One region of the Vibrio sp. QJM3NY_35 genome, then DNA from elsewhere that is predicted to be linked to it. Evidence: predicted binding sites of a transcription regulator. Region 1 holds the regulator's gene; each other region holds the start of a gene.

Region 1 (4,270 bases):
GCCCTTCAAGCACTTCACTCTCTAGACGGTCGAAATCATGGCCGTGACCAAAGGTCAGTTGCACGATAAGCACTTCATCCAAAGAGGTAATAATTTTTGCGCCACGACCCGATGCCAATACACGCTCGATCTGTGTAGAGCCCGCTTCTGGCTGATAGCTGCAGCGTAAGCTTAAATCCATAGCACTTTGAGCCACAGGCTGTAGTGTTCGGCTGTGAAGCACTGGAGCGGCAAGACGAGCCAATTCGCTGGCTTCATCAAGGCGAAGTAGAGGCAATAGACACGCATCTGAAACCAGACGAGGGTCAGCGCTGTAAACGCCCGCCACATCACTCCAAATCGTCACGCGTTCAACTTCAGCCAAAGCACCAATCACGGTCGCTGAGTAATCCGAACCGTTGCGACCAAGCAGTACGGTTTCACCCTCGCAGTTCTGAGCCATAAAGCCCGTAATCACCACGCGGCAATGTGCATGCTGCGCCAGAGCTTCTTTAATCAGAGGGTAAGAACGTGCGCGGTCGACTTCAGGCTGAGCGCCCACTTCTGCACGTAAAAAAGCACGCGCATCTTGAGCAACGGCTTGTAAATCATGTTGGCACAACAAAGCCGCGAGTAGACGTGAAGACCAAACCTCACCGTGTCCAAGCACTTTTGCTTTTTGTGCTTCGCTCAAGGGAGCCGTTAGCTCACCCAAAGCGGTAAATTCTTGTTGAATGGTTGCAGTAAGTTGTGCGGCTGATTCACCCTCAAGCAGTGCTTCAATCAGATCGAGTTGGAACTGACGAAGTGCTTGTAGGCATTCATGGGCAATACGACCATCTTTGTCGAGCGCTTCAACAAATTCAATTAAACGGTTGGTTGTTTTGCCTGCTGCCGATACCACCACCAAATCAGATGCTGATGAGTATTCTCTAAGAATGTTGACCACGCGTTGGTAACATTCAGGATTCGCTAAACTGCTGCCACCAAATTTATGTAGCTGGCGAAAGGTTGCCATTATTAACCCTCCCCTTCAGCGATAAAGCGCTGTGTCTTTTCAAACGCTTGCTTGAGGTCATCGATTAGGTCTTCTGCATCTTCAAGGCCAACAGATAGACGCAGTAGTTGCTGAGAAACACCCGCTTCTGCTAATGCTTCTTCGCCCATCGCGCGGTGAGTCATAGACGCAGGGTGACAAATCAGGCTTTCAACGCCGCCCAATGATTCTGCCAAAGAAAACAGCTCTAACTTATCAACAAAGTATTTAAGCGCCTCGAATGAGCCCGAAAACTCAAAGCTGAGCATTGAACCAAAGCCAGACTGCTGTTTCTTCGCAATATCATGACCTGGGTGTTCAGGAAGACTTGGGTGGTAAATAGTGCCTACTAAATCTTGTTGCTGCAGAGATGCCAGAATTTCACGTGAGCTTTCTTCGTGAACTCGCATACGCGCACCTAGCGTACGAATACCACGTAGAGTCATGTAGCTATCAAATGGTGTGCCGGTCGCACCAATACAGTTGCCCCACCATGCTAGCTCTTCAGCGTGCTCTTCCGTTTTCGTGACGACAACGCCACCAATAACGTCCGAGTGTCCGTTGATGTACTTAGTGGTTGAGTGGATAACAAAATCCGCACCCAGTTCTAAAGGCTTTTGGAACACAGGAGTCAAAAACGTGTTGTCGACAGCAACCAGAGCACCAACCTCTTTCGCTTTACGGCAAGTTTCTGCAATATCAACCACACGAACCAGTGGATTCGATGGTGTTTCGATTAAGATCAACTTTGGCTTAAGCGCGATCGCCGCATCCAGCGCGGCTTGATCCGATTGATCAACGAACAGAACTTTGAAGTCACCTTTTAGCGAGCGAGTGTTAAACAGACGGTACGTACCGCCGTAGCAGTCGTGCGGTGCAATAATAAGATCATCGCCGCCTAAGAAAGCCGAAACCCATAAGTTAAGCGCCGAAGTACCGCAGTTAGTCACAACCGCGCCTTTGCCTGATTCAAGCTCAAACAGTGCCGTCTCTAATAAACCGCGGTTTGGGTTACCAGAACGGGTGTAATCGTACTTTGGCACTTCACCAAAAGCGGGAAACCCATAGTTAGTCGAAAGATAAATGGGTGGGACAACGGCATGGTATTGCGTGTCTGACTCGATACCAGTACGTACTGCGATTGTTGCTGGCTTCCGGCTGCTCATAGGTGCTTCCTTACAAGTTTTGCGTCTGAGAATCACAGCTGCTTGTCGGCATTTTGCGGCTGTGTTAGATATATGTTATTCACTTTACTTTCATAAACGTGAGACGTCAACACTTCTAGACGTCTATATGTCTTTGCTTATGGCAGTAAATCCCGCTAAAATCACCACTATTAATTTATTCTAACAACTAAAGTGATGAAGGTACGCAATGGCCGACTGGAATGGTGAATACATAAGCCCATATGCTGAGCATGGAAAGAAAAGCGAACAAGTAAAGAAAATTACAGTTTCTATCCCTCTAAAAGTGTTAAAGGTTCTTACTGACGAGCGTACTCGCCGCCAGATTAATAACCTACGCCATGCAACAAACAGTGAGCTACTGTGCGAAGCCTTTCTACATGCGTACACAGGCCAACCACTACCAACGGATGAAGACCTTCGTAAAGACCGCCCAGACGATATTCCTGCTGAAGTGAAAAAGCTGATGACAGAGATGGGTATCGAGTTCGAAGCGTTTGACGAAGAATAAAAACAACTCAGTCACTGCCTTCATTATTGATTCGCTCTAGCTGAACCTTATTTATCACATCGCGCATAGCTTTTTATGATTGCGCGGTGAATGATAGACATAAAAAAACCGACTCCAGATGAGTCGGTTTTTTATTATTCTTTTTGGCTCAATAGAGCAACAGCTATTAAGCCATATAGTTAGCAGGCATCTCGATACGAGCTACGCCAGATTCAACAGCCGCTTCCGCAACTGCTCGTGCTACGCGAGGAAGTAGACGTGGGTCCATTGGCTTAGGAATGATGTAACCCTTACCGAACTCCAGTGCAGTCTCGCCCGCAGCTGCTAGTACTTCAGCTGGAACTTCTTCTTTCGCCAGTTCACGAATCGCTTTAACCGCTGCTAGCTTCATTTCATCATTGATTTCGCTCGCACGCACGTCTAGTGCACCACGGAAAATGAATGGGAAACAAAGTACGTTGTTTACTTGGTTAGGGTAATCACTGCGGCCTGTACCCATGATTAGGTCAGAACGAACTTCGTGTGCAAGCTCAGGCTTGATCTCTGGATCTGGGTTTGAACATGCAAACACAACAGGCTTATCAGCCATCAACGTTAGTGCTTCAGCAGGCAGTAGGTTAGGACCCGATACACCCAAGAATAGGTCAGCGCCTTCGATAACATCTTCAAGCGTTCGCTTGTCAGTGTTATTTGCGAACAGCTCTTTGTATTCATTTAGGTCATCACGACGAGTGTGAATCACACCTTTACGGTCAAGCATGTAGATTTTTTCACGCTGAGCGCCACACTTAATCAGTAGTTCCATACAAGCAACCGCCGCTGCGCCAGCACCTAAACAAACGATCTTACACTCTTCAAGTTTCTTACCTTGAAGCTCGATCGCGTTCAGCATACCCGCTGCCGTTACAATCGCTGTACCGTGTTGGTCATCGTGGAATACCGGCACATCACAACGTTCAATCAGGCGACGTTCAATCTCAAAACAGTCTGGTGCTTTGATGTCTTCTAGGTTAATACCGCCGAATGTATCTGCGATATTCGCAACCGTATCAACGAACTCATCGATTGTGCGGTGTTTCACTTCAATATCGATAGAATCTAAACCAGCAAAACGCTTAAACAGGAGCGCTTTACCTTCCATTACTGGTTTAGAAGCAATAGGACCAAGGTTACCTAGGCCAAGAATCGCTGTACCGTTAGAGATAACAGCAACCATGTTGCCTTTACCTGTGTACTTATAGACGTTATCAACGTTCTGTGCGATCTCGCGAACAGGCTCAGCCACGCCTGGGCTGTATGCAAGTGCTAGGTCTTCTGTAGAGTTTGCAGGCTTCGTCAGTTCTACGGCAATTTTGCCTGGAATCGGGAACTCATGATAATCAAGAGCTTGCTGACGGAATTGTTCTTGAGGTGATAATTCTTGAGAGGATTGAGCTTGGCTGCTGTCTTCAGACATAGGTGTAGGTTCCTAGGATATTATTATTTGGGGGATCTTGTTCATGTTAATGGATGTACTTCAAAGTTCCTAGGTGGTTGAAGCCTCTGTCTCATTAAAAAACG
Region 2 (4,270 bases), 1.6 Mb from region 1:
CTTTATTTTCGAGATCGACCAAGATTTTAAGCGATGGAATTTGATAGCCATAACGCTGGTGGAATTTAAATAAACGGAGTCGAGCGTCATTGTAATCGGCGTCACTCACTTCAATTTTTGATAATTGTAGTATCGATTTTACGCGGTTTGGATCGTGGTCAATCGCTCTGCTGAAGTAGTACTTCGCTTGATCTGTATTGCCAGCCTTAAATGCACAAAATGCGGCGTTTTCATAACTTGCAGACACCAAGTAGTAGTAGGGTTGGTCGATGGCACGATTAAAGTACTTATCGGCTTGTTCGTATTCGCCTTGTTTACACAAGAAGGTACCGTAGTTGTTCAATACATTACCGTTTCTTGAATCAAGACTGAGAGCTTTGCGGTAAGTGGTTCTCGCTTCGTCTACTTCGCCCACTTTTTCGTAGTAATGCGCCATTGAAAGCCGAGCACGGTAGTAGTTAGGTGCGTGTTTAATTGCGAGCTCAAGATTTTCACGCGCTCTTACCATGTTGCCTTGTCCCATATAGCCCAAACCTAATTCGATTCGAGATTCAGACATCGCGATAGGATCACTTTCAATCTTTGGCGGTCCTTCAGTGACAGAGACGCAACCGGCCAAGGAAAGCGAGGCGAGTAGTACTACACTTGATAACGAAAGGCGGCGGGATAACGAAATCGGATTTGAGAATGACGGCTTGGCAGGCATGTGAAGCTCCTTATGAACACCAACCCATCATATGAAATCAAACCCATTAAAGTGGTAAATCTATTATGGAATGCGACCCACACACCATAAAAAACCGCGTCCAATTCGTCGTTTTATCAACAACATACTGAACACGGCTTTATGTGTTTTTGAATCGGAAGAAAGAACTTAATCGTCTTTGGTAAAGTTGTCTTCGCTGAAGTGATCCAGATCGTAAGGCGTTTGTTGGTAAACGCAGTAGTTTAGCCAATTTGAGAACAGCAAGTGTCCATGGCTTCGCCAGCTTGCAACCGGTTTGTTGTCTGGATTGTTGTTTGGGTAGTAATTAATTGGAATCACAGGCTCCATGCCTTCACCCAAATCACGAATGTATTCGTTGTGAAGCGTATGAGCATCGTATTCAGGGTGACCTGTTACAAACACGTTTCGCTTGTCTTTGGTTGCCGCCAGATACACACCCGCCACGTCTGAAGTCGCAAGTACATCAAGGTCGGTGTGCTCTGCTAGATACTCTGGTGAGAAGTCCGCATAGCGAGAGTGCGGAGCTAAGAATGTATCGTCGAAGCCACGTAAAATAGGGTGGTATGGGTTATGTATCTCGTGGTTGTAAACACCAGACAGCTTTTCTTTACGAGTGCGTTTTGGCAAATCATACAGTAATTTCAAGCCAGCCTGAGCCGCCCAACACACGTATAGAGTTGAAGTAACGTGCTTGTTAGCCCACTCCATGATGGTTTTCAGGTGATCCCAATAGATAACATCTTCAAATTGAACCAAGCCCAACGGAGCACCAGTGATGATCAGTCCATCAAAGTTACGGTTTTTTACCATCTCAAATTGGCGGTAAAAGTTATCTAAGTGTTCAGTTGGTGTGTTTTTACTTGGTCGATCATCAATGCGTAACAGCTCTACATCCACTTGCAATGGGCTGTTCGATAGTAGGCGTAAGAATTGAGTTTCAGTTTCAATCTTCTTCGGCATTAGGTTGAGGATCAAGACTCGAAGTGGACGAATTTCCTGTGTCGATGCTCTTGATAGCGGCATAACAAAGATGTTTTCTTCACGAAGAACATCGGACGCTGGCAATTGGTCTGGAATGCGAATAGGCAAAGCTTTCTCCCTAAGCTAGATATGTAGACGTCTATACATCTAAATCTATAGTAGTTTAATACGCTTGTCGATATACAAAATGGATAGTTGTAAATTATTTGTGTTTTTTTATCAGAAGCAACACATCGATTTTTAAGGCATATCATCACGTTGTTTGTCGATTCGGGTAATGCTTGGAGAGTTGTATAAGTGGGTAGGATAGGAGCAGTTTTCAGAGCACCCCGTTATTAATTAAGATAAACTCATGTTTTCAAATTAGCCTGTAAAGTGATTGATGAAGTTAATACTCATTCGAGGGCTGCCCGGTTCGGGTAAGTCCACAAAAGCGAAAACCTACGATGCATTGCATGTCGAGGCGGACATGTATTATGTGAATGAACAAGGTGAGTACCGTTTCGATCCTAGGCAGTTGCAGCAGGCTCATGAGTGGTGTCAGAACACGGCTGAAAATGGTTTGAAGCAAGGTCTGGATGTTGTGGTCTCAAATACCTTCATCAAACAGTGGGAAATGAAAGCCTATCGCCAGCTTGCACTTAAATACAAAGCGGACTTGGTTATTGAAGTGTGCCGAGAGCAATATGGCACTATTCACGACATTGAACCTTCAGTGATTAAGCGAATGGCGAAAGATTGGCAAGAATAGCCTCGTACATGTGTGACTTAACGGCAAATAGCATTAAATTAATAGAACAACTCCAAGGTAACGATTCAAATGGCAAAGCGCTCTGTTGTGGTCGACATGACTTCTTATGGTATCTACTCCACATGGGATTCTAAATCTAAAGATCTTCCAAAAATCAAAGAATTTACCACAACGGTTGATGCTGAAATTGACGTTGAGTTTGGCTATATCCTGAATATCAAAAAAGCCAAAGGCGAAAAGATCCGTTACTGCATCTACCACCCGAACATTACCACCGACAAAGGCGAAGTACTTGAACCGTTCGATGGTGAAGAATACGTTGGCAATAACGACTGGGATTTCTACCTCGGTGACACCATCTGGGCGCCTGTCTCGAACAAGCTCGGTAAATGGCGCATGACAGTCGAACTAAAAGGCAACATCATTGCCGACAAGACGTTTGACCTAGTAGCAAAAGATGAAGGACAGTTTTGGAAGCGTAGGGGTTTCTAGGCTCGAGCCTTCAGCTAAGTTCAAGCAAAAAAAAGCCGAGTCACATGTGGACTCGGCTTTTTGATATGAGCTAAATGGCTTTCACCATCTAGCTCACAAGTAAGATTATTGTGTTACGTAAGCCACAACAAACTCAGTGATAGCGACCATGTCTTTCACTGCGATGTACTCTTCAGTGGTGTGAACTTTTGCCATACCTGTCGATAGGTTAACCGTAGTTAAACCTTTCGCATTGAAGTTGTTTGCATCACTACCGCCGCCAGTGCGTTTAGTGTTAGCCGTTACGCCAAGCTTTTCGAATGCCGATTTGATCGAAAGAATATGCGGGTGATCATCTGCAATAACGAACGCATCGTAAGCACGAGTTGATTCGATTTCTACTTCAGCACCGAATTGCTTCGCACTTTCTTCGAAAGTCGAGATCATGTGCTCAACTTGTGCCGTTAGCTTTTCGCCGTTTAGAGAACGCGCTTCAGCAACCACTTTAAGCTCTGGCATTACGATGTTAGTCGCTTGACCGCCTTCAACAATACCCACGTTTGCTGTTGTTTCTTCATCGATACGGAGCAGGTTCATCTTAGTGATAGCGTCTGCTGCCACTTGAATCGCGCTGATGCCTTCTTCTGGTGCTAAACCAGCGTGAGCAGGGCGACCTTTGATCTTCGCAACGATTTTCTGTTGGCCGGGTGCTGCATTTACGATAGTGCCGATCGGGCCGCCTGTATCTAGTACAATTGCGTGCTCAGATTGGATGTAAGACATATCGAAGTTCAAAGAACCGAATAGACCGCCTTCTTCGAATACGGTGAATGCGATTTCAATCGTTTTGTGTGCTTGGCCTTCAGCTTGAATTACGCGAACCGCTTCCATGATAGCCGCAATACCAGATTTATCGTCACCGCCTAGGATTGTGTTGCCTTTTGAGCGGATGATGCCGTCTTCGATGATTGGCTCAATGCCGATACCTGGGGTTACTGTGTCCATGTGGCAGCTGAATACTGTGCTACCTGGAAGTGTGCCATCTAAACGCGCGTAGATGTTGAAACCGTTCGATACTTCTTCTGGAACAGCCAGTTTATGTACGTCAAAGCCTAGTTCGCCTAGCTGTTCAGCCAACGCTTCAGCAATCGCTTTTTCGTTGCGTGATTCACTATCGATTTTCACAAGATCGCAGAAATGGTCGACAAGACGTTGTTCATTAATTTGGGTCATTGTTAATTCTCATTATGGTTCCGCTCTTTCCTTAGAAGTCACGGCTATAGGAACAGGAAAATCACTATAACGCCTTTTTGTAGGATGATTGTCTGAGTTAAATCAAG
Region 3 (4,270 bases), 990 kb from region 1:
TCAATTAGAGCCTGTGATTTCAACGCTACTGTTCAGCTTTGCTTTGTTAATCTCCGCTATCGTGGTTTGGTGTTGGCATTTATTGTTCGTTAAAACCCCGGAAAAACTGCAACTGACAATTTCGTTACTGATGTTATTGGCGGCAGCTGTGGGTTTAACGCCAGTGTGGGCACTTTAATCGCGCACTTTCATTAATTACGTACGCTCATTAATCACGTATTCTCTTTAAGAAGTGTGATCAGTTTTTTAGCATGGCGTTGGTAAGCGTTCTAAACTTAATTCTAGTCGGTGTGTTCGTAAGGAGTACGAGATGGATTTAAGCAACGTCAAAGGTTTCGATAGCATTATCTTGCTGGGAATCGTGAATGAAAAACTTCGCCTAGAGTGCGATAGCTTTGAAGAGCTGATCAGTATGTATGAAATGGATATAGAAAGTGTCGTGGGTAAGCTGGATATGCTTGGCTATCAATACGACCCATTGACTAACCAGTTTAAGTCTTATCCAAGATAGTCTATTTTCGCGAATTAACAGATATCGAAAATCATCGGTACTGAAACTAAAAAGTCACAGATTATCTGTGACTTTTTTTGTTTCTGGCGTTTGCCTATCCGATTTAATACAGGCTTAAGCTAGTCCAATAATGAACCTCTTAAACGACCTCTATACCATCTAAGTGACTCTTACTCTGCTGTCTTGCTGTGCTAAAGAAAGCCTGTAGGTAACGTTTGTCTTTTTCTGAGTTTCTTACTGCGGCAAACAGTCTTCTTGAAAGCCCTTTACCTAACGGCTTGCTGGCTATCAAACCTTGTCTTGAGAACTCACTGATCGCCCAGTTTGGCAATGCCGCCACACCTAAACCCGCTGATACCATTTGCACCAACATCAAGGTGTTGTCTGCTTGTTTCCATTTCTTTGGTTCCACACCTGCTGGTTGCAAAAAGTGTTTCACGACGTCTAAACGCTGTTTTTGAACTGGATATGAGAGCATGGTGAGATCGCTAAGATCTTGCGGATCAATGCTCGCTTTATCGGCCAAAGGCGAGTTGATCGCGGTGATAAGGCGCATCTCAAAATCGAACAGCGGTTCGTAGTGAACTTCAGAACGAGGCTGTATATCTGAGGTGATCACCAAGTCCAATTCACCAGCCATTAATGCCGGTAGCGGTTCAAAACCAAAACCTGACGAGAAATCTAGGGTCACGCTTGGCCATGCAACTTGATATTCCTTCAAAGCGGGCATTAGCCATTGGAAGCATGAGTGACACTCAATCGCCATGTGCAATCGACCATTCACATCCTCTTTCAGGCTCGCCAACTCATTCTCTGCTTTAGCGATTCTTGGCTGTATCTCATCTGCGAGCTTAAGCAAGATCTCACCCTCAGAGGTGAATTTCACTGGCCTAGTTTTACGCAGGAAAAGCTGACCACCAATACGTGCCTCTAGGTCTTTCAATTGGTGTGAAAGTGCCGACTGAGTCAGGTGAAGAGAGGTTGCAGTCGCTGTCAGTGAGCCGTTGTCTCTTAAGGTAGTCAATGTTCGAAGGTGTTTAAGCTCTATCATGAGTATTCCTCATATTCCCTAAGCCAATTCAATATTTCTTAATAATCACCCTACGGGGTTTTTTATCATTTGTAAACGTCTAGATGTCCAGATGGATTTTTTTTATTCATCTTCGGTCTGTTCAATATGAATATTTGTAATAAACAAGATGAATATTTGGACGTTGTTCATCGTTCAGATTAGGTGGATAGTTTAGCCATCCAGACGCCTTTCTGTAAAAGTAAAAACCATGACAGGCAGTCTGACCGGAAATTAAAATTATCGAATAAGGAACAGACTCATGACGACAACAACGCATATTCTTGGCTACCCACGTATCGGCGAAAAACGCGAACTTAAATTCACACTAGAGAAGTACTGGCGCGGCGAGATTGGTCAATCTGAGCTCAAGCAGCTCGGCAGCGAATTGAGAAATCGTAACTGGAATGTACAAGCCGACGCGAATCTAAGCTTTGCAACTGCGGGTGACTTCGCATGGTACGACCATGTTCTAACAACGACGTTACTTCTAGGCCATGTACCTAAGCGTCACGCTGGTGGATCAGAAGATGAAAAAGCCTTCCCAGATTTAGATACCTTGTTCCGCGTTGGTCGCGGTCAATCTCAAACACAAATACAATCTCAAAGGCAGCCAACTTGTTGTGGCGCTAAGCACGGCTCTGAAAGCGCTAAAGATGGTGCAGCAGCATCAGACATGACCAAGTGGTTCAACACTAACTATCACTACATTGTTCCTGAGTTCAGTAAAGACGACACCTTTGAAGTGAGCTGGCCACAACTGCTTGACGAAGTGAGTGAAGCGATTAAAGCGGGGCATAAAGTGAAGCCAGTTCTTCTCGGCCCGCTGTCTTACTTATATCTCGGCAAAGAAGTGGAAGAGGGCTTTGACCGTTTAACCTTGCTCCCACGTTTGCTTACCGCTTACCAAGCAATTCTGGCAAAACTGGCCAAGTTGGGTGTTGAGTGGGTTCAAATCGATGAACCTATCCTTTCTCTGGAACTTGAAACTAAGTGGGCAGATTCATTCAAATTGGCTTATCAGGTGATTCAAGGTGATGTGAAGCTACTCCTTACCACGTACTTTGATTCTGTGACTGATACGTTAGACAAAATTGTAGAACTGCCCGTCAACGGCTTACACATCGACTTGGCTGCCGCACCGCAGCAACTCGATGAAGTGGTGAATAAGCTACCTGAAGATTGGGTGCTTTCTGCGGGTGCAATCAATGGACGCAATGTTTGGCGAGCCGACTTAGCCGCGCAGCTTGAGTTGCTGCAACCTGTGAAAGACAAGCTAGGCGATAAACTATGGGTCGCAAGTTCATGTTCACTGCTGCATAGCCCGGTTGACCTTGAGTTAGAAGAGACGCTTAGTGAAGAAGTGAAGAGTTGGTTTGCCTTTGCAAAACAGAAAGTGACAGAGGTGAGCTTATTGGGTGCGGCGTTAGACGGCGACCAAAATGCCATTTTAGCGTGTGAGACTTACAGCCAACCGATTGTTGCACGCAAGAGCGCGACTCATGTGAACAAGCCGCAAGTTCAAGCTCGTCTTAGCACGATTACTAAAGCGCTAGCAGAGCGCACTGCTCCATACGCAGAACGTGCCGCGCACCAGTCTGAGGTGTTGGGTTTACCGTTACTGCCAACTACAACCATTGGTTCGTTCCCACAGACAGGCGAGATCCGTGTTCAACGTAGCGCTTACCGCACTGGCAAACTCAGTGAAGCGGAATATAACACTGCATTGAAAGGCCATATTGCGGATGCCGTTAAACGTCAAGAAGCACTGGATTTGGATGTGCTTGTTCATGGCGAAGCTGAACGTAACGACATGGTGGAGTACTTCGCAGAAAACCTAGCAGGCTTTCAAACCACTAAGTTTGGTTGGGTACAAAGCTATGGCTCACGCTGCGTGAAGCCGGCGATTGTGGTCGCGGATATTGAACGAGAAAAACCAATGACGGTGGAATGGTCGACCTATGCCCAATCTCTGACCTCGAAGCAGATGAAAGGGATGCTGACAGGCCCAGTCACTATCTTATGTTGGACATTCCCACGTGAAGACATCTCACGTAAAGAGATCACTAATCAACTGGCGTTTGCTCTGCGAGATGAAGTGTCTGATTTGCAAGACGCGGGCATCAACATTATCCAAATCGATGAACCAGCGATTCGTGAAGGTTTGCCACTGAAAAAGCGCGACCACGCAGAATACCTAGAGTGGGCGGTTGATGCCTTTAAGATCTCAGCGGCGAGTGCGAAACCTGAAACTCAAATCCATACCCATATGTGTTACAGCGAGTTCAACGAGATCATTGATTCAGTAGCCGCGCTAGATGCCGATGTGATTACTATTGAGACTTCTCGCTCGAACATGGAACTGCTGAAAGCATTTGAAGAGTTCAACTACCCGAATGCGATTGGACCTGGTGTTTACGATATTCACTCACCAAACATTCCTTCAGAAGAGTGGATTGTTGATTTACTTAAGAAAGCGGCAGAGAAAATTCCAGCAGAACGTTTGTGGGCAAACCCTGATTGCGGGCTGAAGACGCGTAATTGGGCAGAGACGGAAGCGGCGCTGACTAATTTAGTTTCGGCGACTAAGGCACTGCGTAAAGAGTGGGAATCAACCGAGGCATAATTCAGTCTAGGATTTAGATTGCTTCATAAAACAAAGGCCTCGCAAATGCGAGGCCTTCTGGTTT

The links. Region 1 encodes MetJ, which represses methionine synthesis genes. Its sites were predicted from a motif close to TTAGACNTNTANANGTCTAA; they were not measured.
Region 2: the regulator MetJ is predicted to act here: its motif matches at 1,840-1,859, upstream of metA (homoserine O-succinyltransferase MetA).
Region 3: the regulator MetJ is predicted to act here: its motif matches at 1,634-1,653, upstream of metE (5-methyltetrahydropteroyltriglutamate--homocysteine S-methyltransferase).

The regions. Positions count from the first base shown of each region.
Region 1 is NZ_CM173507.1:3,122,776-3,127,045, forward strand. Features, by position in the region: gene AC3CH3_RS14190 (bifunctional aspartate kinase/homoserine dehydrogenase II) at 1-997, opposite strand, end outside; gene AC3CH3_RS14195 (O-succinylhomoserine (thiol)-lyase) at 1,000-2,181, opposite strand; gene metJ (met regulon transcriptional regulator MetJ) at 2,390-2,710, shown strand; gene AC3CH3_RS14205 (malic enzyme-like NAD(P)-binding protein) at 2,877-4,166, opposite strand.
Region 2 is NZ_CM173507.1:1,541,813-1,546,082, forward strand. Features, by position in the region: gene pilW (type IV pilus biogenesis/stability protein PilW) at 1-706, opposite strand, end outside; gene metA (homoserine O-succinyltransferase MetA) at 875-1,816, opposite strand; gene AC3CH3_RS07020 (ATP-binding protein) at 2,091-2,459, shown strand; gene AC3CH3_RS07025 (DUF3859 domain-containing protein) at 2,529-2,951, shown strand; gene AC3CH3_RS07030 (M20/M25/M40 family metallo-hydrolase) at 3,057-4,163, opposite strand.
Region 3 is NZ_CM173507.1:2,129,575-2,133,844, reverse strand. Features, by position in the region: gene AC3CH3_RS09610 (hypothetical protein) at 1-178, shown strand, start outside; gene AC3CH3_RS09605 (DUF4250 domain-containing protein) at 311-511, shown strand; gene AC3CH3_RS09600 (LysR substrate-binding domain-containing protein) at 651-1,562, opposite strand; gene metE (5-methyltetrahydropteroyltriglutamate--homocysteine S-methyltransferase) at 1,843-4,206, shown strand.